Regions from separate parts of the Xanthomonas cassavae CFBP 4642 genome, predicted to be linked through region 1. Evidence: predicted binding sites of a transcription regulator. Region 1 holds the regulator's gene; the other holds the start of a gene.
What was found. The regulator FliA, encoded in region 1, starts transcription of late flagellar genes. The targets are predictions, from matches to a motif close to TAAAGTTTNNCNNNCNNNGGCCGATAA.

Region 1 (8,933 bases):
CGCCAGATCTATACGCAGACCGACACGCAGGGCGTGAGCTGGGAGTTCAACGGCAGCCAGTGGCTGCGCCAAGAAAAGGCCGACCTGCAAGACGACGGCGTGGGTACGCCGCAGAAGCAGGGCATGTTCGCGCTGCCCGAGAAAGCGCGCGAGCTGAACTACCACGCCAGCAGCGAAGCGACCGAGCAGGCGCTGGGCAAGGTGCAATCCACTAGTCCCTATGTGCAGCCGTCCGGCCAGGCAGACGTCGCGCACCTGTACCAGCGCGATTGGAGGCGTGATGCCACCAACGGACAATGGTCGCGGATGGTGGCCGACGAGGTCGATCGGAATGACCGGCCGGTCTGGAATGTCGATCCGGCCAGCCCCGAACGTGCCATCCAACTGGATCAGCAGGCGGCCCAGGTGATCGATGCCAACATTGCCCGTGGCCCGGCCGCAATTGCGGCAACCTATCAAGCTGCCTATCGGCGCAACGGTTGGGATGCGTTCGGCCCGATGCCGGTCTCCGTGCAGACGGCGCTGAGCGCGGACGCACTGGAAGCCTCCGACGGCAAGTACTACACGCGCGACACGCGAGGCCAATGGCGCAATGGCGATGACGTGGCCCAAGGCAACGTCCTGGCAGAACTCGACGCCACCCGCCAGCAGTTGCAGCCAGCCCTGGACCAGCACGCACGGGCAATGGAGCAGATGCCGCAACGGCGGTCTCCAACGCCGCAGCAGCAGGACCAGGTCAACCTGCAGGCGACCTATGCAGCCTACGGGGTTGCGCCCAATGCCACGACGACCGACGCCGTCCAGCAGGCGCTGCAGCACACGCGTGAGGCAAACGGAATCGACGCATCCATCACGTCGCTGGCTCTGGAGCGCGATCGGTCCGGCCACTACTCGGTGGACAGCCCGATACAGCATCTGCGCCGCGATGCCGATGGCGTGGTGCGGGTCGCCGCGACCACCAGCACCGAGGAGATCCGCAGTGCGGTAGAGCAGATCCAGGCAGATTCCCTGAAGCCGGCCAACGCGCGCGATGCGCTACCGGAACACGCCGCACCCGACCAAGCCCCATCACCAGGGGCGACGCTACGCCCGGGCGACCACGGCACCGAGGTACAGGCGCTGCAGGCCAGCCTGATCCAGCTGGGTATCAACGAGCGGATCAAGACACCGGTGGAGATCAACGGCACCTACGATCAGCCCACCCAGCGCGGTGTGCAGGCCTTCCAGTTGATGCAGGGCATGGATGAGGTCACCGGCATCGCCGACCGCCATACTCTTGCAACGGTGCAGCAGCAAGCCAGCGCAGCCATTGCCCAGCGCGACACGCCACAACACGCAGGCCCGGTGTCGCAGCACGCAGGCCCGGTGTCGCAGGAGGCGCCACGCAGCGTGATGGTCATGCCCGCTACCGCACCGCTCGCCGCCACGCCTGAACGCAGCCCACCCGATCTACCTGCACAGCAGCAACACGCGCTGCTGGAACAACAACGCCAATGGCAGTTGCAGCAGGACCAACAGCTGCAGCAGGAGCGCGGGCGGCCGGCCGAGCGGGAAACCCAGGACACGCAGCGCGACGAGGCATCGCTGCCAGGCGCCATCGACAGCCCGGCGCAGACGCAGTCCTCGGCCACACCGCGCGCCTTCAGCGACCCGGCGCACCCCGGCCATCCCCTGTATGTGGACGTGAAAGACCGGTTGGAGGCGAAGGGCACGCCGCTACCGGAGGATCGCTTGACCCAGCTCACGGCGGCCCTGTACATGGAAGGCTTCAAGCCCGGCTGGGATGGGCGGGTGGATGTGGTCAACGAGCGGTTCTATGCGCAGAACTACGACGACATCACCAAGCGCTTCGCCACATCCATCGCCGAGCCGGCACCGTCGATCGAGGCATCGATGCAACAGGTGCAGGCCCATACGCTGAAAACAGCACGGCAGCAGCAGGCGATGACGCAAGCCAAACAGGAGCAGCCGACGCCGCCGGGGCCGGTCATCGGGTAATCAGCGAATAACAAATCCACTCAGGCGTTGAAACGAACCCCGCAGACAGCAAGCGGTCGAAGAGGTGCAACGGCACAGTGGACTCTCGCTCGACATGATCGCTGCGTACGGCACTGCTGCAGGGCCAGGACACGACGCGATCGGAAGCTCAATCGGCACTGCTAGCGAGCTGGTCCTTTCGTTCACTGCCCGGAACGCGGCGATACGGACGACATTCCCAGGCAATGGATGTCGCGCTGCAGATGCTGATCGTCATGCCCCCGGATCCCGAATTGTGCCGGGCACCTCGCAACGCCATGTCGCACGCCACGCGGACTCGCAGTGCGACGAGGCGGCACCGTTGGAAGGCCAGAACGACCGCGACACCATCGATTTTCTGCCGACCAGGTAGAACCCTACCTGCCTGCACGCCACCGACCTGAACTGTTGCGATACCACTCCGTTTGGGGCGTGTCATGCACCTCAGGCTGCGACCAGACCTGCGTGACAGGCTGACGGCGGGTGGCCGGTCTCCCGGCAGGCCTACCGGATAACCCATCGATTGCCACGCCAGTGGCCCCTATACGGCCAACTGTCACGCCGGCTGCGCTCGATACACGGCGCTCAGTCCTGCCTGACACGGGCTGTCTGCAGGCAGGTGAAGCCTCGCCAGCCACCTGCGCACGTGCCTGTCACCTGCCCCAGCTGCTGCCGGAAGTCCTGGCCAAGTCCCCCAAGGTGCGGCTGGTGATGGCTGCCACAGACCACACCCAGGCAGATGCTCTCCAACCGCGTGTGATCCGGCGCCGCTCTTGCATTGACTGCCGAGCCCTTCGATGGCCGGGCCGTGAGATCCGATGGCTGGGCAGTTCAGCAAGCCGAAGCGGGCCAGGTGTCAGAAAACCGCCACCCACTCCATCCGGTACTGCGTTTGCAGCACCGACCCGCAGGCGCGATGTCGGCGTGTGCCGGAAACCCAACGCCGCGTTTTGGCACACCGCATGCATTAGCTCTGGCGAGACCGCAGCCAGCACCACCGCTGCGGGGCGGACGGCAGGACTTGGAACTACGACCGGGACAGGCAACTCATGACGCTGGCAACACACCCACATTCATCGCGCACCCGTCCGGCGTCCGGCGGGTCCTGTTCCTGGAGGCACGTGGCATGAAGATCAAACGCTTTGTCGCCCCGGATATGCGCACCGCATTCCGCATGGTGCGTGAGGAACACGGCCCGGATGCCGTGATCCTGTCCAACCGGCGTACCGCCGAAGGCATCGAGATCGTCGCCGCCAGCAACTACGACGAAGAGCTGGTGCAGCGCGCCCTGGAAACCGCCCGCGAGACGCCGGCCCCCAGCGCCGCGCCGGCCCAGCAGGCTCCCGTGCAGCAGGCCCCGGCCCAGCCGGCGCAGGTTGCCGCCCGCCCCGCCGCGCCGGTCCACGCTCCGCTGAAGCCGGCCGCGGAGACCATGAGCCACCGCCAGCGCGTGGCCAGCGCCGCCGAAGACATGATTGCCGCCATGGCCCTGCGCCAGCCGGCCAGCGTGCCGCGCCAGGCGCCGGTCGCCACCCCGATCCGCAGCGCCGCGCCGATGCCGGCCGTGCAGGACCTGCCCGCGCCGGTCGTGCAGCGCCAGGAACACGCGCTGTCGGCGGTGCCGGAACAGCTGTTCGCCGACTTTTTGACCACCGCTCCGGTGCAGCGCCCGGCCGTGCAGGCCGCCCCGGTCCAGGCACCGACTCCGGTCATGGCCGCCACGGTTGCCGCCCCCGCCTATGCCGCCCAGGACCAGGACGACGACGCCTTCGCCGACGAGGCCGACTTCGATCTGGACGACGCGCTGCCGCAGATCCTGCCGCCGGCCGCGCTGCCGCCGATCGTGGTCGCCCCGCCCGCCCCCGCTGCGCTGGCCGCAGTGCCGGTGGCTGCCGCGCCGATCCCGCAGAACGACGAAGAACTCAAGCAGCTGCGCGGCGAGCTGGCGCTGATGCGGCAGATGATCGAGCGCGAAATGAACCGCCTGACCGACGAGCGCCTGCGTGGCTCGCCGGTGCGCGCGCAGGCCCTGGAGCTGATGGACGACTACGGCTTCGACGCCGGCCTGATCCGCGACGTGGCACTGCAGATTCCGGCCGATACCGAATTGCACCGCGGCCGCGGGCTGATGCTGGGCCTGCTGTCCAAGCGCCTGCCGGTGGCCCCGGTCGACCCGCTGGAACGCGGCGGCGTGATCGCCTTGGTCGGCCCGACCGGCGCCGGCAAGACCACCACCATCGCCAAGCTCGCCCAGCGCTTCGCCGCCCAGCACGCCCCGCGCGACGTGGCCCTGGTCACCACCGACACCCAGCGCGTCGGCGGCCGCGAGCAGCTGCACAGCTACGGCCGTCAGCTCGGCATCGCCGTGCACGAGGCCGACAGCGCCGAGAGCCTGCTGGAACTGCTCGAGCGCCTGCGCGACTACAAGCTGGTGCTGATCGACACCGCCGGCATGGGCCAGCGCGACCGCGCCCTGGCCGCCCAGCTGAACTGGCTGCGCGCCGCGCACCAGGTCACCTCGCTGCTGGTGCTGCCTGCCAACGCGCACTTTTCCGACCTCGACGAGGTCGTGCGCCGCTTCGCCCACGCCAAGCCCCAGGGCGTGGTGCTGACCAAACTTGACGAGACCGGCCGCTTCGGTAGTGCGCTGTCGGTCGTCGTCGATCACCAAATGCCCATCACCTGGGTGACTGACGGACAGCGGGTCCCCGACGACCTGCACCGCGCCAATGCCGCCAGTCTCGTTCTTCGCCTTGAAGATTTGCGGCGCGCTGCCGATAAGCCCTGTACTCCGGAGCACAACCATGCAGTCGCGTGAATACGCCAAGCTGACCAACGCCTTCCCCCTGTCGGCGACCCGTCCCGAGCCCCTGGGCCCGGTGCGCACCATTGCCGTGACCGGTGGCAAGGGCGGCGTGGGAAAAACCAACATCTCCGCCAACCTGGCCGTGGCGCTTGCCGACATGGGCAAACGCACGCTGCTGCTGGACGCCGACCTTGGCCTGGCCAACCTGGATGTGGTCCTGGGGCTGGCGCCCAAGTACACCCTGGCCGACCTGATCGCCGGCCGTTGCACGCTGGATGAGGTCATCATCGAAGGCCCCGGCGGCGTGCTGGTGGTGCCGGCCGCCTCCGGTCGCCGCCACATGGCCGAACTGGCCCCGGCCCAGCATATCGGCCTGGTCAACGTGTTCTCCGAACTGGAACGCGACCTGGACGTGATGGTCATCGACACCGCCGCCGGCATCACAGACAGCGTGCTGACCTTCTGCCAGGCCGCCCAGGACACCGTGGTGGTGGTCTGCGACGAGCCGGCCTCGATCACCGACGCCTACGCGCTGATCAAGGTGCTCTCGCGCGAACGCGGCGTGGACCGCCTGCAGATCATCGCCAACATGGTGCGCGACCCCAACGAGGGCCGCCTGCTGTACGACAAGCTCTCGCGCGTGTGCGAAAAGTTCCTGGGCGATGTCTCGCTGAACTACCTCGGCCATGTGCCGCAGGACGACTGGCTGCGCCTGTCGGTGCAGCGCCAGCAACCCGTCATCAAGGCCTACCCCGCCAGTCCGTCGGCGCAGGCCATCGCAGAAATCGCACGCCGTACCTCGCGCTGGCAGGCTCCCACCGTGCCGCGCGGCAACGTCGAGTTCTTTGTCGAACGCATCATCCAACGGGGAGTGGCCGCATGAGCACCGCCACCGCAACGAGCGCCACCGCGCAGTACCGTGCCGTGCAACGCAACAACGCCAACGACGTGGTGACCCAGCACGCCGACCTGGTGCGCCGCATCGCCCACCATCTGGCCGCCCGCCTGCCGGCGAGCGTGGAAGTGGACGACCTGATCCAGGCCGGCATGATCGGCCTGATCGAAGCCTCGCGCAGCTACGACTCCGAACAGGGCGCCTCGTTCGAGACCTATGCCTCGATCCGCATCCGCGGCTCGATGATCGACGAGATCCGCCGTGGCGACTGGGTGCCGCGCTCGGTACACCGCCGCGCCCGCGACGCCGCTGCCGCGGTGCGCAAGATCGAGCAGAACACCGGCCGCGCCGCCGCCGCCACCGAAGTGGCCGCCGCGATGGACATGCCGCTGCCCGACTACCTGCGCCTGATGGAAGACGCCGCACGCGGCCAGGTGCTGAGCCTGGAATCGCGCATCGAAGATCACGGCGAACTGGACACCACCGCCAAAGGTGGGCCCAACCCGCAGCAGATGATGGAGCGTGGCGAATTCGGCCGCGAGCTGGGCAAGGCCATCGGCCAGCTGCCCGAGCGCGAGCAGCTGGTGCTGTCGCTGTACTACGAACAGGAATTGAACCTGAAGGAAATCGGCGCCGTGCTCGGTGTCAGCGAATCGCGCGTCTGCCAGATCCATGGCCAGGCGGTGGTGCGTCTGCGCGGCCGCCTCAAGGTCTTCGAACTGGCCGATGCCGGTGTCGAAAATGATGACTGATTTTTTCGCATAATTTTTAGAGTTAGGAGCTTGATGTGAACAAGAACATGCGGATCCTGATCGTGGACGACTTCTCGACGATGCGACGTATCGTCAAGAATCTGTTGGGCGATCTTGGCTTCACCAATACCGCAGAGGCCGAAGACGGCAACAGCGCGCTGGCTGCGCTGCGCGCGGGCCCGTTCGATTTCGTGGTGACGGACTGGAACATGCCCGGCATGACCGGCATCGACCTGCTGCGCAACATCCGCGCCGACGCCAAGCTCAAGCACCTGCCGGTGATGATGGTGACCGCTGAAGCCAAGCGCGAGCAGATCATCGAAGCCGCGCAGTGCGGCGTGAACGGCTACATCATCAAGCCGTTCACCGCGCAGACACTGGAAGAGAAGCTGGGCAAGGTGTTCGAACGTCTGGCGGCGACCGCCTGATGAACGCCACCGTGGAAGCCGATGCCGAACGTGCCGCCCTGATCGAGCGCCTGCAGCACGCGCTCGATGCACTGGAAAGCGGTGACCAGGTCGCCTGGCGTCGCGAGGTCGATCACCTCGCCGCCCTGCGCACACGCCCGATGATGCAGAGCCTGAGCCGGCTCGCCCGCGAACTCGGGCAGGCCCTGGGCGAATTGCCCACCGTGCCCGAAGAAGCCGGCGAACTGGACGATGCCTGCTCGCGCCTGGACCACGTGGTGGAAATGACCGAAAAGGCCAGCCATCGCACGCTGGATCTGGTCGAGGAGTGCCGCGTGCTGGCCAACCAGCTGCGCGACGGTGGACTCAATGAAGACCAGGGCGCGCTGCTGGAAAAGATGCGCCACAACCTCACCGAGCTGTCGCTGGCGCAGAGCTACCAGGACCTCAGCGGGCAGATCATCCGCCGCGTGGCCGGGATCGTGCGGCGCGTGCATGAAGGCTTCGGTGCGCTCGGCCTGCCGCCGAAGAACACCGAGCCGAAGAAAGACGACGGCGGTCTGGCCGGTCCTGCAATCAAGGGCCTGGACCGTCACGCGGTGTCGCAGGACGACGCCGACGATTTGCTGTCCGGATTGGGGTTGTAACCATGAGTGCTGTTCCAGACGATATTGCGGCCGATTTCATCGTCGAGGCCCAGGAAATCCTGGACCGCCTCGGCGAACAGCTGGTGTCGCTGGAACAGGCGCCAGACGAAGCCGACCAGCTCAACGCGGTGTTCCGCGGCTTCCACACGCTCAAGGGCGGCGCCGGCTTCCTGGCGATAAAACCCATGGTGGAGCTGTGCCACGCCGCCGAGGAAACCCTGGGCATGGCGCGCTCCGGCCAGGCGGTGTTGCAGGCGCATCACTTCGATGCCGCGCAGCAGTCGCTGGATTATCTGCAGGCCATGCTGGATGCGATGGGCTCGGGCGAAACCGTGCCGCATGCGCCGGCCTCGCTGATTGCGCAGTTCGATGCCAAGAGCGGCCCGCCGGCGGTCAAGGCCGCGCCCAAGGCCGCTGCCGCTGCACCCGCACACGATGACGCACACGGCGCTGCTGCGCCGGGCGCCAAGGCCGCGCCCAAGGCGGCGGCCAAGGCGGCCGACGCCGAGCAGACCGTGCGCGTGGACACCAAGCGCCTGGACGCCATCGTCAACCTGATCGGCGAACTGGTGTTGTCGCGCAACCGCCTCAAGACCCTGCGCACCCGGCTGCGCGACGAAGAACTCGACCGCGCGGTCAGCACCCTGGACATCGCCACCGCGCGCCTGCAGACCGCGGTGATGCGCACCCGCATGCAACCGGTGAGCAAGGTATTCGCACGCTTCCCCAAGGTGGCCCGCGATGTCGCGCGCACGCTGTCCAAGGAAGTGGAACTGGAACTGATCGGCGCCGAGACGGAACTGGACCGCAACCTGGTCGAGGCCCTGGCCGACCCGCTGGTGCACCTGGTGCGCAACGCGATCGACCACGGCATCGAATCGCCGGCCCTGCGCGAAGCCACCGGCAAGCCGCGCAGCGGCCATGTGCGTCTGTCTGCGCAGCAGGAAGGCGACTACGTCAGCATCGAGATCCAGGATGACGGCGCCGGCATCGACCCGGAACGCCTGCGCGAAATCGCCCGCAACAAGGGCCTGATCGATGCCGAAGCCGCCGCCCGCCTGAGCACCGACGAGTGCCTGCATCTGATCTTCATGCCGGGCTTTTCCACCAAGGCCGAGGTCACCGACATCTCCGGCCGCGGCGTGGGCATGGACGTGGTGCAATCGCGCATCCGCGAACTCAGCGGGCAGATCCAGATCCAGTCCGAACTGGGCCGCGGCAGCCGCTTCATGATCCGCGTGCCGTTGACCCTGGCGATCCTGCCCACGCTGCTGGTGCAGGCCGGCGAAGCGGTCTACGCCTTGCCGCTGGCCCGCGTGGTCGAAGTGCTGCACGCCCCGCAGACCTCGTTGGGCTGGTTCGACGGCCGCGCCGTGCTGGACCGCCGCTCGCATACCCTGCCGCTGATCG
Region 2 (10,652 bases), 870 kb from region 1:
AAGACGAGCAGGTGCTGGTGATCGACAAGCCGGCCGGCCTGGTGGTGCATCCGGGCGCGGGCAATCCAGACGGCACCCTGGTCAACGCGCTGCTGTTCCGCGACCCGGCGCTGTCGGCGGTGCCGCGCGCCGGCGTGGTGCATCGGCTGGACAAGGACACCAGCGGGGTGATGGTGGTTGCGCGCACCGTGCAGGCGCAGACCGCGCTGGTGGAGCAACTGTCCGCGCGCGACGTGCATCGCCAATATCTGGCAGTGGTGGTCGGGGCGCTGGTGTCCGGCGGCACCGCCAATGCCCCGATCGACCGCCATCCGCGCGACCGCCTGAAGATGGCGGTGCGCGACGACGGCCGCGATGCGGTCACCCATTACCGGCTGCGCGAGCGCTTCCGCGCGCATACCGCGCTGGAATGCCGGCTGGAAACCGGGCGCACCCATCAGATCCGCGTGCATATGGCGCATCTGAAATCGCCGATCGTCGGCGACCCGCTGTATGGCGGCGCGCTCAAGCTGCCCAAGGGCGCCACCGACGAGCTGGTGCACGAGCTACGCACCTTCAAGCGCCAGGCGCTGCACGCCGAAACCTTGGAATTTCTGCATCCGGTCAGTGGCGAGCCGGTGCGTGCCAGCGCGCCGGTGCCGGCCGATCTGCAGCGGCTGATGACCGCGCTGCGCGACGACAGCGCACGCGCGGCCGAATTGGCGCGCCGCTGAGGTGAGCGTGGCCGCTCCATTCATCCTGCCTGCCCACTGGCCGGCGCCGCCGCGCATCCGGGCGCTGACCACGCTGCGGCATGGCCTGGGCGTGTCGCAGGCGCCGTTCGACACACTCAATCTCGGCAACCGCAGCAGCCCGGAGGGCGATACGCCGGAACGGGTGGAGCGCAACCGCGCGTTGCTGGTGCAGGCGCTGGCCTTGCCCGGCCCGCCGCAGTGGTTGCGGCAGGTGCATGGGGTGGATGTCGTGCGGCTTGAGGCCGTCTCGGCGGGCGCCGGCGCGCAGGTGGACGCTGCGGGCGATGGTGTGCCGGGCTCGCATGAGCCCACCGCCGACGCCGCCGTGACCGACGTGCCGGGGCGGGTGCTGGCGATCCTCACCGCCGATTGCCTGCCGGTCGTGCTCGCTGCGGTCGATGGCAGCGAGATCGCGGCCGCACATGCCGGTTGGCGCGGTCTGGCCGATGGCGTGCTGGAGCGCAGCGTGGCGGCGATGCAGACACCGGCGCCGCAGCTGATGGCCTGGCTGGGCCCGGCCGCAGGACCGCAGGCCTATGAAATCGGCCAGGACGTCTTCGATGCCTTCGTCGACGAGGACGTACAGGCGCAGTACGCATTCATCGCGACGCGAGCGGGGCACTGGCGCGTGGATCTGTACGCATTGGCGCGGCTGCGTCTGCAGCGTGCCGGGCTGCGGGCCGATGCGATCCACGGCGGTGGCCTGTGCACCATTTCCGACCCGGCGCGCTTTTTCTCGCATCGCCGCGACCGCCGTAGCGGACGCATGGCCACGCTGGCGTGGATCGCTCCCTGAGCACGCCCTTGTTCGCGCAGGTGCTGGGGCAACAGGCGTTCGCGCAATTGCCGGCGCCGGTGCGCGCGCTGCATTCGGTACAGCGGCGGCAGACCTTTGCCGGGCAGGCGCAGATCCGGCGCGGCCGGCATGTGCTGGTGCCCTTGCTGGCGCTGCTGAGCCGGTTGCCGCGCAGCGGCACGGTGGCGGTAGAAGTGGAGTTCCTGGTCGATGCGCAGGGCGAGCGCTGGCACCGGCGCTTTGCCGGTCTGCCGATGTATTCGCGGCTGTGGCGCGAGGGAGCGGCCTTGCGCGAACACCTGGGCGCGGTACGGTTCGAATTTGCGCTGCGTGCCGATGCCCGGTCCCTCTATTGGCAGGCCACACGCGTGTGGGCGTTCGGCTGGATTCCACTGTCCGCGCGCTGGTTCGAACAGCTGCGTTGTCGCGAGCATGCCGATGCCGGCCGCTACGGGTTTCTGGTCGACGTGCACCTGCCGTTGGTGGGACCGTTCATTCGCTACGAGGGATGGCTTGAGCCACGCTGACATGCCCAGTGCCGGGATGCGTACCGCGCCGGCTACCATCGTGTTCGATGGCGTGTGCCTGCTGTGCAATGGCTGGGTCACGTTCCTGCTGCGCCACGATCGACGCGGGCGTTATCGCTTTGCCGCGATGCAGGGCCGGGCCGGACGCGCGCTGTTGCAGCAGCATGGGCTGGACCCGAACAACCCGTTGTCGTTCCTGCTGGTGGACCACAGCGGCGCATGGACCGACAGCGATGCCATCGTGCGGGTACTGGCGGGCCTGGGCGGCCTATGGCGGCTGGCAGCAGTGTTACGCGTGATACCGCGTGGTTTGCGCGATATCGGGTATCGCCTGACCGCACGCAATCGCTATCGCTGGTTCGGCCGCAGCGACCACTGCATGCTGCCTACGCCCGAGCAGCATGCGCGGTTTCTGGACTGACGCACTGTGTGCGTGTCGTGCGCGGCGATTGGCTAGCGCATCCGGCGATGCTGACCAATGGGTTGTAGGAGCGCGCCTGAGCGCGAGGAGCGTTGCCGGGAAGGCCTCATCGCGCCCGGGTGCACTCCTACGAAGGGAACGGGTACGCCACGGCGTTTGGTGGGACGCGTCGTGCGCGGCGATTGGTTGGCGCATCCGGCGATGCTGACCAATGGGTTGTAGGAGCGCGCCTGAGCGCGAGGAGCGTTGCCGGGAAGGCTTCATCGCGCCCGGGCGCGCTCCTACGACACGCGCTGTATCGCGCGCTTATGCCGCGTTGTGGAAGCTGGCGCGTACCAGGTTGGAGGCACCCGGGCGGGCGTCGGACTGCAGGCGGAAAATCGCCACCGCATCGGCCAGGTCCACGGCCTGTTCTTCCAGGCTGCGTGCAGCGGCGGTGGCTTCTTCCACCAGCGCGGCATTGCGTTGAGTGACTTCGTCCAGCTGCGCCACGGTGCGGTTGACCTGTTCGATGCCGCTGGATTGCTCGGCGCTGGCGGAGGTGATCTCGCTCATGATGTCGGTGACATGCTTCACCGAGCCGACGATCTCGCGCATGGTCGCGCCGGCGCGGTGCACCAGACCCGAGCCCAGTTCCACCTTGTCGGTGGAGTCGGCGATCAGCGTCTTGATCTCCTTGGCGGCGTCGGCCGAGCGGCGCGCCAGTGCGCGCACTTCCGAGGCCACCACCGCAAAGCCGCGGCCCTGTTCGCCTGCGCGCGCCGCTTCCACTGCGGCGTTGAGCGCCAGGATGTTGGTCTGGAACGCGATGCCATCGATGACGCCGATGATCTCGCCGATCTTGCGCGAGGCGGTGCTGATCTGGCCCATGGTGGCAACCACATCGTCCATCACCTGGCCGCCGTTCTGGGCGACTTCGCCGGTGCCCACCACCAGGCGGTTGGCCTGCAACGCGCTATCGGCGTTCTGCTTCACGGTGGAGGTCAGTTCCTCCATGGAACTGGCGGTTTCTTCCAGGTTGGCGGCCTGCTGTTCGGTGCGTTCGGACAGGTCGGTGTTGCCGGCGGCGATTTCCACCGCCGCGCGGCGGATCGTGTCCGATGCAATCTGGATGCCGCCGATGATCTCGGTCAGCCGGGTGACGGTCTGGTTGGTGTCGTCGCGCAGGCGCGCAAAGATGCCGTGCGCATCGCCCTTCACGCGTTGGGTGAGGTCGCCTTCGGCCAGTGCGCCGATCACGCGCGCCAAGGCGGCCAGGTGGGTTTCCACCGAGTCGTAGATGCGGTTGATGCCTTGCGCCAGCGACAGCAGCATGCCGTCCATGCCGTCGATCTGCATGCGGCGGCTGAAATCGCCGGCCGCGGCGGCATCGATGATCTGGATCAGCGCCTGCTCGGCATTGACCTGCGCGGTGACGTCCATCCACTGCGCGATGGTGCCCAGCTTGGTGCCATCGTCGGCGATGATCGGGCTGTACACGAAGTCGATCTGGCGGCCGAAGAACGGCGCACGTACCGCCTTGGACGCGTTCAACGCACGCATGCGGTCGATCGCGGCCTGGCTGTCGGGATAGATGTCGCCGATGCTGCCGCCGACAAAGCCTTCGGCATGGAAGCTGGGGCGGAAGCTCTGCACATCCGGCTCGATCAGCTTGAGCATCGCCAGCAGCTTGCGGTTGGCGAACAGCACCTGGCCGTCGTCGTCGGCGATGCGGATCATGGTGTCCAGATCGTCCAGCGCCTTGACCACGAACTGGCCGTGGCGCAGCCCCTGTTCCATCACATCGAGGCGGATGGCCAGCTTGTCCTGGGTCGCCTGCAGGGCGTGCAGCAACGGCGCGAGTTGGCCGGAGGCGTTGCGCAGATCCAGACGCTGGTAGCGCCCGTCACCGATGGCCGTCACCGTGCCGATCGCCTGTTGCAGTTGCGCGAGACCGCGACGGCGCGTCCACCACCACAGCCCGGCACTTGCCGCGCCCAGCACCAGCAGCGCCGGTAGCAAGCGGCCCAAACTGGCCCGGACACCGCCGGGCAGCAGCGTGGCGGCGTAGAGCGTCAGCAAGGCCAGCATGCCGATCTGTGCGGCGGCAGGCAGCCATGCGGCCGTGCTGGCACGCGCAAGGTTCCGGCCAGAGAGCGGGCGGAAGACGGCGGTGGCATCGGGCGAGGGTGACATAGGCTGAGTTCAACTGAGCGATTCGGAGTGGGGAGCGGCGTCCTGCGCTGCATGGGCTGCTATGGGGTATCGGCGGCCGAGCCCGAATCATGATGGCGTGAAATCACCGTTCGTCGGAATCTGTCGTCCAGACCCCTGGAAACACCGATGTGGTTAAGTTGGAAGCGGTTTCAGTTACACCCTATGCGCTGCGGAATCGTGATTTGCAGCCGGAGACGGTCGTGCGATTGTAAAATGCACGTGAAATATCAGTGGGCGCCGTCAACACTTCGTAGACCTCGACGCCACGCAGTCCGATCGCATGACACGACCAGGAATGGCCAGTGGCGCCATCGGTGCGAGGCCACGAGCACGCATCCAAGCGCGGGGAATCGGGAATCGGGAATGGAGAATCGGGGATCGAGCGCATTACAGCTCCAGCCCAGCCCGAATGGCAACGCAAAAGCGCTTTTCCCATTCTCGAATCCCGATTCCCGATTTCCAAAGAAAACCGGCCATCTCACGATGACCGGTCTATCGATGCCTCATACGCTGACACTACACCGGCTTACTTCGCCGGCTTGGCGCCTGTGTCGTCGGGCAGCGCCCAGGCAATCACGCTGTCGCCCGACGTGGTTTCCATGCGGTCGTGTCCACCGACCGCGGCCACGATGTATTGCTTGCCGTCGATGGTGTAGCTCATCGGCGCCGCCTGCGGGCCGGCGGGGACGCGGGTCTCCCAGACCTGCTTGCCGGTGCGGGTGTCGAAGCCGCGCATGAAGTTGTCCAGGGTCGCGCCGATGAAGGTCACGCCGCCGGCGGTGGTCAGCGAGCCGCTGTTGTTGGGGGTGCCAATCTCGAACTTGGTCTTGGACGGAATGCCCATCGGGCCCTGGTCGTAACCGGTGCCCAGCGGACGGCGCCACAGCACCTGCTGCGTGCGCAGATCCACACCGGCGATATAGCCCCACGGCGGGGCGACGCACGGGGTGTTGAGCGGCGACATCCACGGCTCCTTGCGGGCGCCGTAGGCCAGGCCCTTCTGCGCCATGTAGCCGGGCGTCCTGCTCTTGCCGTCGAACACAGAGACCACGCCCAGCTCGTTCATCTTCTCGCGGGTATAGACCTGCAAGGTGTAGGGCAGGCGATTGCTGTTCATCACCATGATGCCGCGCTGCAGATCGACCGAAACGCCGCCCCAGTTGATGCCGCCATGGTTGCCGGTGAAGGCCAGCGAGCCTTGCAGGGTGGGGGGAGTGAACATGCCTTCGTAGCGCAGCTGCTTGAACTGGATGCGGCAGGCCAGCTGGTCGAACGGGGTCATGCCCCAGGCATCGGATTCGATGATGGTTTCGAACTCACGGCTTGGCGCACCCACGGTATTGGGCATGCCCGGCGAGATCGGCTGCGTGGCCGCGGTCCAGTCGCCGTGATCGGTGCCCTGCGGCACCGGGATCTGCTTGACCGGCATCAAGGGCGCACCGGTGGCGCGGTCCAGCACGAATACCTGGCCGGACTTGGTGGCCTGGATCACCGCAGGACGGGTAGCGCCTCCAGCGACCGGCCAGTCGACCAGGTTCGGTTGTGGGCCGATGTCGTAATCCCACAGGTCGTGGTTGACGGTGCGGAAGTGCCAACGCTCCTTGCCGGTGGCCGCATCCACGGCCACCAGCGAGGCGGTGTATTCCTCGTCCTGCGGAGTGCGGCCCTTGCCGAAGAAATCGCCCGAGGCATTGCCGGTCGGCAGATACACCAGGCCCAGTTCGTCGTCGGCGGCCATCAGCGACCACACGTTCGGGGTGGAGCGAGTATAGGTCTGGCCGGCGGGCGGCTCGTTGGTGATCGCCGGGTTGCCCAGGTCCCAGGCCCAGCGCAGCTGGCCGGTCAGTGCATCGAAGCCGCGCACCACGCCGGACGGCGCATCGCCTTCCTGGCCGTCGCGCACCTGGCCGGTGGGCTGGATCACCACGCCGCGCATCACCACCGGCGGCGAGGTCGGGCCGACAAAGCCCGGCTTGGTGTTGCCGGTGCCGACATTGAGGTCCACATAGCCGTTGCTGCCGAAGTTGGCGCACAGCTTGCCGGTCTGCGCATCCAGCGCGCCCAGGCGGCCGTCGACCATCGGCCAGAAGATCCGGGTCGGGCACTCGGCGGTGCCTTCCGGCGCCTGGTAATACGACACGCCACGGCAGGTGGTGGCGGCCACGCCGGCCATCGCCTTGGGGGTGGTCTGCGGGTCGAAGCGCCAGCGCTCCTTGCCGTTGGCCGCTTCCACCGCGATCACTTTCTGGGTGGGCGTGCAGATGTAGAGCAGGTCGCCGACCTTGAGCGGGGTGTTCTGGAAGGCGTAGCCTAGCTTGGAGCCGGCCGGCTTCAAGTCGCCGGTGTGGAATTCCCAGGCGATCTTCAGGTTCTTCACGTTCTCCGGGGTGATCTGTGCGCCCGGGGTGTAGTGGTTGGACAGATTGGAGCCGGCATAGGCGGTCCAGTTGCTGGCGTCGTGATTGGCCGCCACGTTGCCGTCCGGGCTGGGCACGGTGCCGCGGCTGAAGGCCGTCGCGTTGTTGGCCGGCAGCGTGGAGGCGTCGGCCAGCTCGACATTGCGCGGCACCAAAAGCGGCCACAGGATCAGCGCGGCACCCAGGATCGGCAGTACGCCGGTCACGAGCGCATAGCTGACGCCGGATAACGGCTGCATGCGGCGACGCGCCACGCCCCAGAACGGCAGCAGCACCAGGCCCAGCACAGAGATCCAGGCCAGACGCGGGACCAGACCCCAGCCATCCAGGCCCACTTCCCACAGTGCCCAGGCAATGGTGGCGGCCAGGGTGGCGCCGAACAGCCACAGGCCCGCGCGCTTGCCCGCCGCGAGCAGCACGCCCGCCAGCAGCAACGCGATACCTGCCAGCAGGTAGTACCAGGAACCACCGACGGCCACCAGGCGCCCGCCTTCGTAGGCGAGCACCGCACCGAGCACGGCGATCATCACTGCATAGGCCGCCAGCAACCGGGTGCCTAGCCCACGTGTTGAGGATTGATCAGTCATTTTCAGATGTCAGGAAGGACTTGGGGCCGCAGCGGGCGACAAGTCGTGGAGGGAGAAAGGTCGCTCGTGGCAAAGACTGCCGGCGACCTGGATATGAACGCGCAGCCCCTCCCAGGGTCCTCAGCGCTAATCATGGCGATATTTTAGACCCTTCCTCCTGTCGCGTCCGTGATGGAGTGGGAACCGCCGTTCCAACCTCCGCGCGGATGCACCGGATTTGCGTGGAAGTTGAGCAGGGTTGCGAATGGCGATGACACCTGAAGGATGATGTATGCAAAAATCGATGTCGATGTCGATGTCGATGTCGATGTCGATGTCGATGTCGATGTCGATGTCGATGTCGATGTCGATGTCGATGTCGAATTGTTGTGTTCTTTGCTTCGCGCGACGATTGCTTTGGCCTCACGCAGTCGCCTCAAGCAAGCCGGGTACCGCAGTCGCGCGTGGCCGAAGAGGCGCCCTTATTTGAGCGAAGCGAGTTTGGCCGCCGTGCCGCGCGTGGCACTGTTGCGGCCGTGTCGCGCCAGATTGCGCCAGGAAACAGCGGTTCTCGTGACGTTTGCCTAGACAAAAATCAGCCGCGCCCGAAGGGCATGGAAGCCTTTGACTTTGCGATGGTTTAAGCGCTGGCGCTTGAAAGCTGTGCTTGAAATTCCCGCATGGTCTCAGGTGCACCTGTTGGAAATCCCTGGTAACCGTACCCTCATCCGCCCTTCGGGTACCTTCTCCCGGAGCAAGCAAGGAAACGCTTGTAGCGAGGTCGGGGCCTTCTCCGAACCGGAGAAGGATCAGACCTCCGCGAGTGCCTGCAGATATCGCTGGCGCCAGTGGCTGATATTGTTCTTGCGCAAGTGGTCCATCATCGCATGCCAGCGCTCGATGCGGCTGGCCAGTGGCATGCTGGCTGCGGTTGCAATCGCATCGGCCACGCCGTCCAGATCGTGCGGGTTGACCAGCAGCGCTTCCTTCATTTCGTCGGCGGCGCCGGCCAGCAACGACAACACCAGCACGCCGGGATTTTCCGCGTCCTGCGCAGCCACGAATTCCTTGGCAACCAGATTCATGCCATCGCGCAGCGGCGTCACCAGGCCCACCGATGCGGCGCGATAGAAGCCGGTCAACGTTGCGTGGCTGAAGTTCTGGTTGACGTAACGCAGCGGGGTCCAGTCCGGCCCCGCATGCCCGCCATTGATATGGCCGGCGATCTGTTCCAGCTGACCGCGCAATTGCCGATATTCGGTGACATCGCCGCGCGACACCGGCGCGATCTGCAGATAGGTCAGGCTGCCGGATTGATCCGGATAACGTTCCAGATAACGCTCGAAGCCCTGGAAGCGTTCCGGCAGGCCCTTGGAATAATCCAGCCGATCAACACCGATGGCGAGCTGTCGCCCACGCAGGCTTTCGCGCAAATCGCGCACCGCCTGCTTGCTGACGGAGGCCCTTGCCTGTTTGGCAATCAGATCTGTGTCGATACCGATGGGGAAAGATGCCGCAGTAAATCGCCGCCCGCCCGGACCTTCGACCAGATCGCCTTCCAGAATGCGGCCGCCGCCGAACAGGCGCACATACGCCTTGAAGCGTTCGGCATCGCGCTGGGTCTGAAAGCCCACCAGGTCGTATGCATAGAACGTAGTGAACAAGCGTGCGTGATCGGGCATTGCCTGCACCAGATCCGCCGAAGGCATCGGCACGTGCAGGAAGAAGCCCATCTTGCAGCCCACACCCAGCTCGCGCAGCATCGCGCCCAGCGGAATCATGTGGTAATCGTGGATCCACAATGTATCGCTGTCTTTCAGCAGCGGCGCGAGCTTTTCTGCGAACAGGCGATTGACGCGCAGATAGCCTTCACGCTTGGCGCGATCGTAGTCGACCAGATCCAGGCGAAAGTGCAGCAGCGGCCACAACGTGCGGTTGGCAAAACCGTTGTAGTACGAATCGATATCGCGCTTGTTGAGATCCATGGTGACGAAGGTGATGTCGCCTTCGGTCTGCTCGTGCATGCCGCCGCTGTCGCCGCGTGCGGTCTTGCCGCTCCAGCCGAACCACATGCCGCCACGCTCCTTGAGCGCGGCCAGCAACCCCACCGCCAGGCCGCCGGCCCGGGTTTCGCCCGGCACTGCGACGCGATTGGATACCACCACCAAACGACTCATGATGCCTCCTGCCAGCTCCGCGACAAACGCATCGCTGCGATGATCAAACCGACGTGCGAATAGGTCTGCGGGAAATTGCCCCAGGCCTCGCCGTCCTCGAACGATAGGTCTTCGGACAGCAAGCCCAGGTGATTGCGGCGCGAGAGAATGCGCTCGAACAATTCACGTGCCTCGTCCTTGCGGCCGATGGACGCCAGTGCATCGATGTACCAGAACGTGCAGATGGTGAAGCTGGTTTCCGGCTCGCCGAAGTCGTCCGGCGCGATGTAGCGATAGAGCGCATCGCCATGCTTGAGCACGCGGCCCACCGCTTCGACCGTGCGCACGAAGCGGCTGTCGTCGGCATCCACGATGCCGATATCGGCCAGCAGCAACAGCGAGGCATCTAGGCGATGGCCGCCGAGCGTATCGGTGAAATGGCCGCGTTCTTCGCTCCAGGCCTCGTTCAACGCGCGCTCGCGGATGCTCTCGGCGCGCTCGCGCCAGTAGCTGCTGCGCTCGGGCAACGCCAGTCGCTCGGCGATCTTGGACAGGCGGTCGCAGGCCGCCCAGCACATCGCCGCGGTGTAGGTATGCACCTCGGCGCGGCCGCGGAATTCCCACAGGCCGGCATCGGGCACGTTGTGCAGCGCGTAGGCGCGTTCGCCCAGCGGTTCCAGGCGGCGGAAGGTGTCTGCATCGCCCTGATCCTTCAGGCGCAGGTCGAAGAACAGCTGCGTGGATGCCAAGACCACGCTGCCGTAGACATCGTGCTGCTGCTGGATCCAGGCCAGGTTGCCGCGTCGCACCGGGCCCATGCCGCGGTAGCCGGCCATGGT

Region 2: a site for FliA is predicted at 4,720-4,746, ahead of XCSCFBP4642_RS0114605 (methyl-accepting chemotaxis protein). Genes of this name have one in related genera too.

Annotation. Positions count from the first base shown of each region.
Region 1 covers NZ_CM002139.1:2,412,562-2,421,494, reverse strand. Annotated here, with positions in the region: gene XCSCFBP4642_RS26915 (peptidoglycan-binding protein) at 1-1,998, shown strand, start outside; gene flhF (flagellar biosynthesis GTPase FlhF) at 3,143-4,834, shown strand; gene XCSCFBP4642_RS0110685 (MinD/ParA family protein) at 4,821-5,705, shown strand; gene XCSCFBP4642_RS0110680 (RNA polymerase sigma factor FliA) at 5,702-6,469, shown strand; gene cheY (chemotaxis response regulator CheY) at 6,505-6,897, shown strand; gene XCSCFBP4642_RS0110670 (protein phosphatase CheZ) at 6,897-7,523, shown strand; gene XCSCFBP4642_RS0110665 (chemotaxis protein CheA) at 7,526-8,933, shown strand, end outside.
Region 2 covers NZ_CM002139.1:3,284,073-3,294,724, reverse strand. Annotated here, with positions in the region: gene rluD (23S rRNA pseudouridine(1911/1915/1917) synthase RluD) at 1-713, shown strand, start outside; gene pgeF (peptidoglycan editing factor PgeF) at 715-1,530, shown strand; gene XCSCFBP4642_RS0114615 (DUF4166 domain-containing protein) at 1,551-2,057, shown strand; gene XCSCFBP4642_RS0114610 (thiol-disulfide oxidoreductase DCC family protein) at 2,059-2,478, shown strand; gene XCSCFBP4642_RS0114605 (methyl-accepting chemotaxis protein) at 2,785-4,653, opposite strand; gene XCSCFBP4642_RS0114600 (membrane-bound PQQ-dependent dehydrogenase, glucose/quinate/shikimate family) at 5,201-7,639, opposite strand; gene XCSCFBP4642_RS0114595 (hypothetical protein) at 7,946-8,245, shown strand; gene otsA (alpha,alpha-trehalose-phosphate synthase (UDP-forming)) at 8,467-9,834, opposite strand; gene XCSCFBP4642_RS0114585 (glycoside hydrolase family 15 protein) at 9,831-10,652, opposite strand, start outside.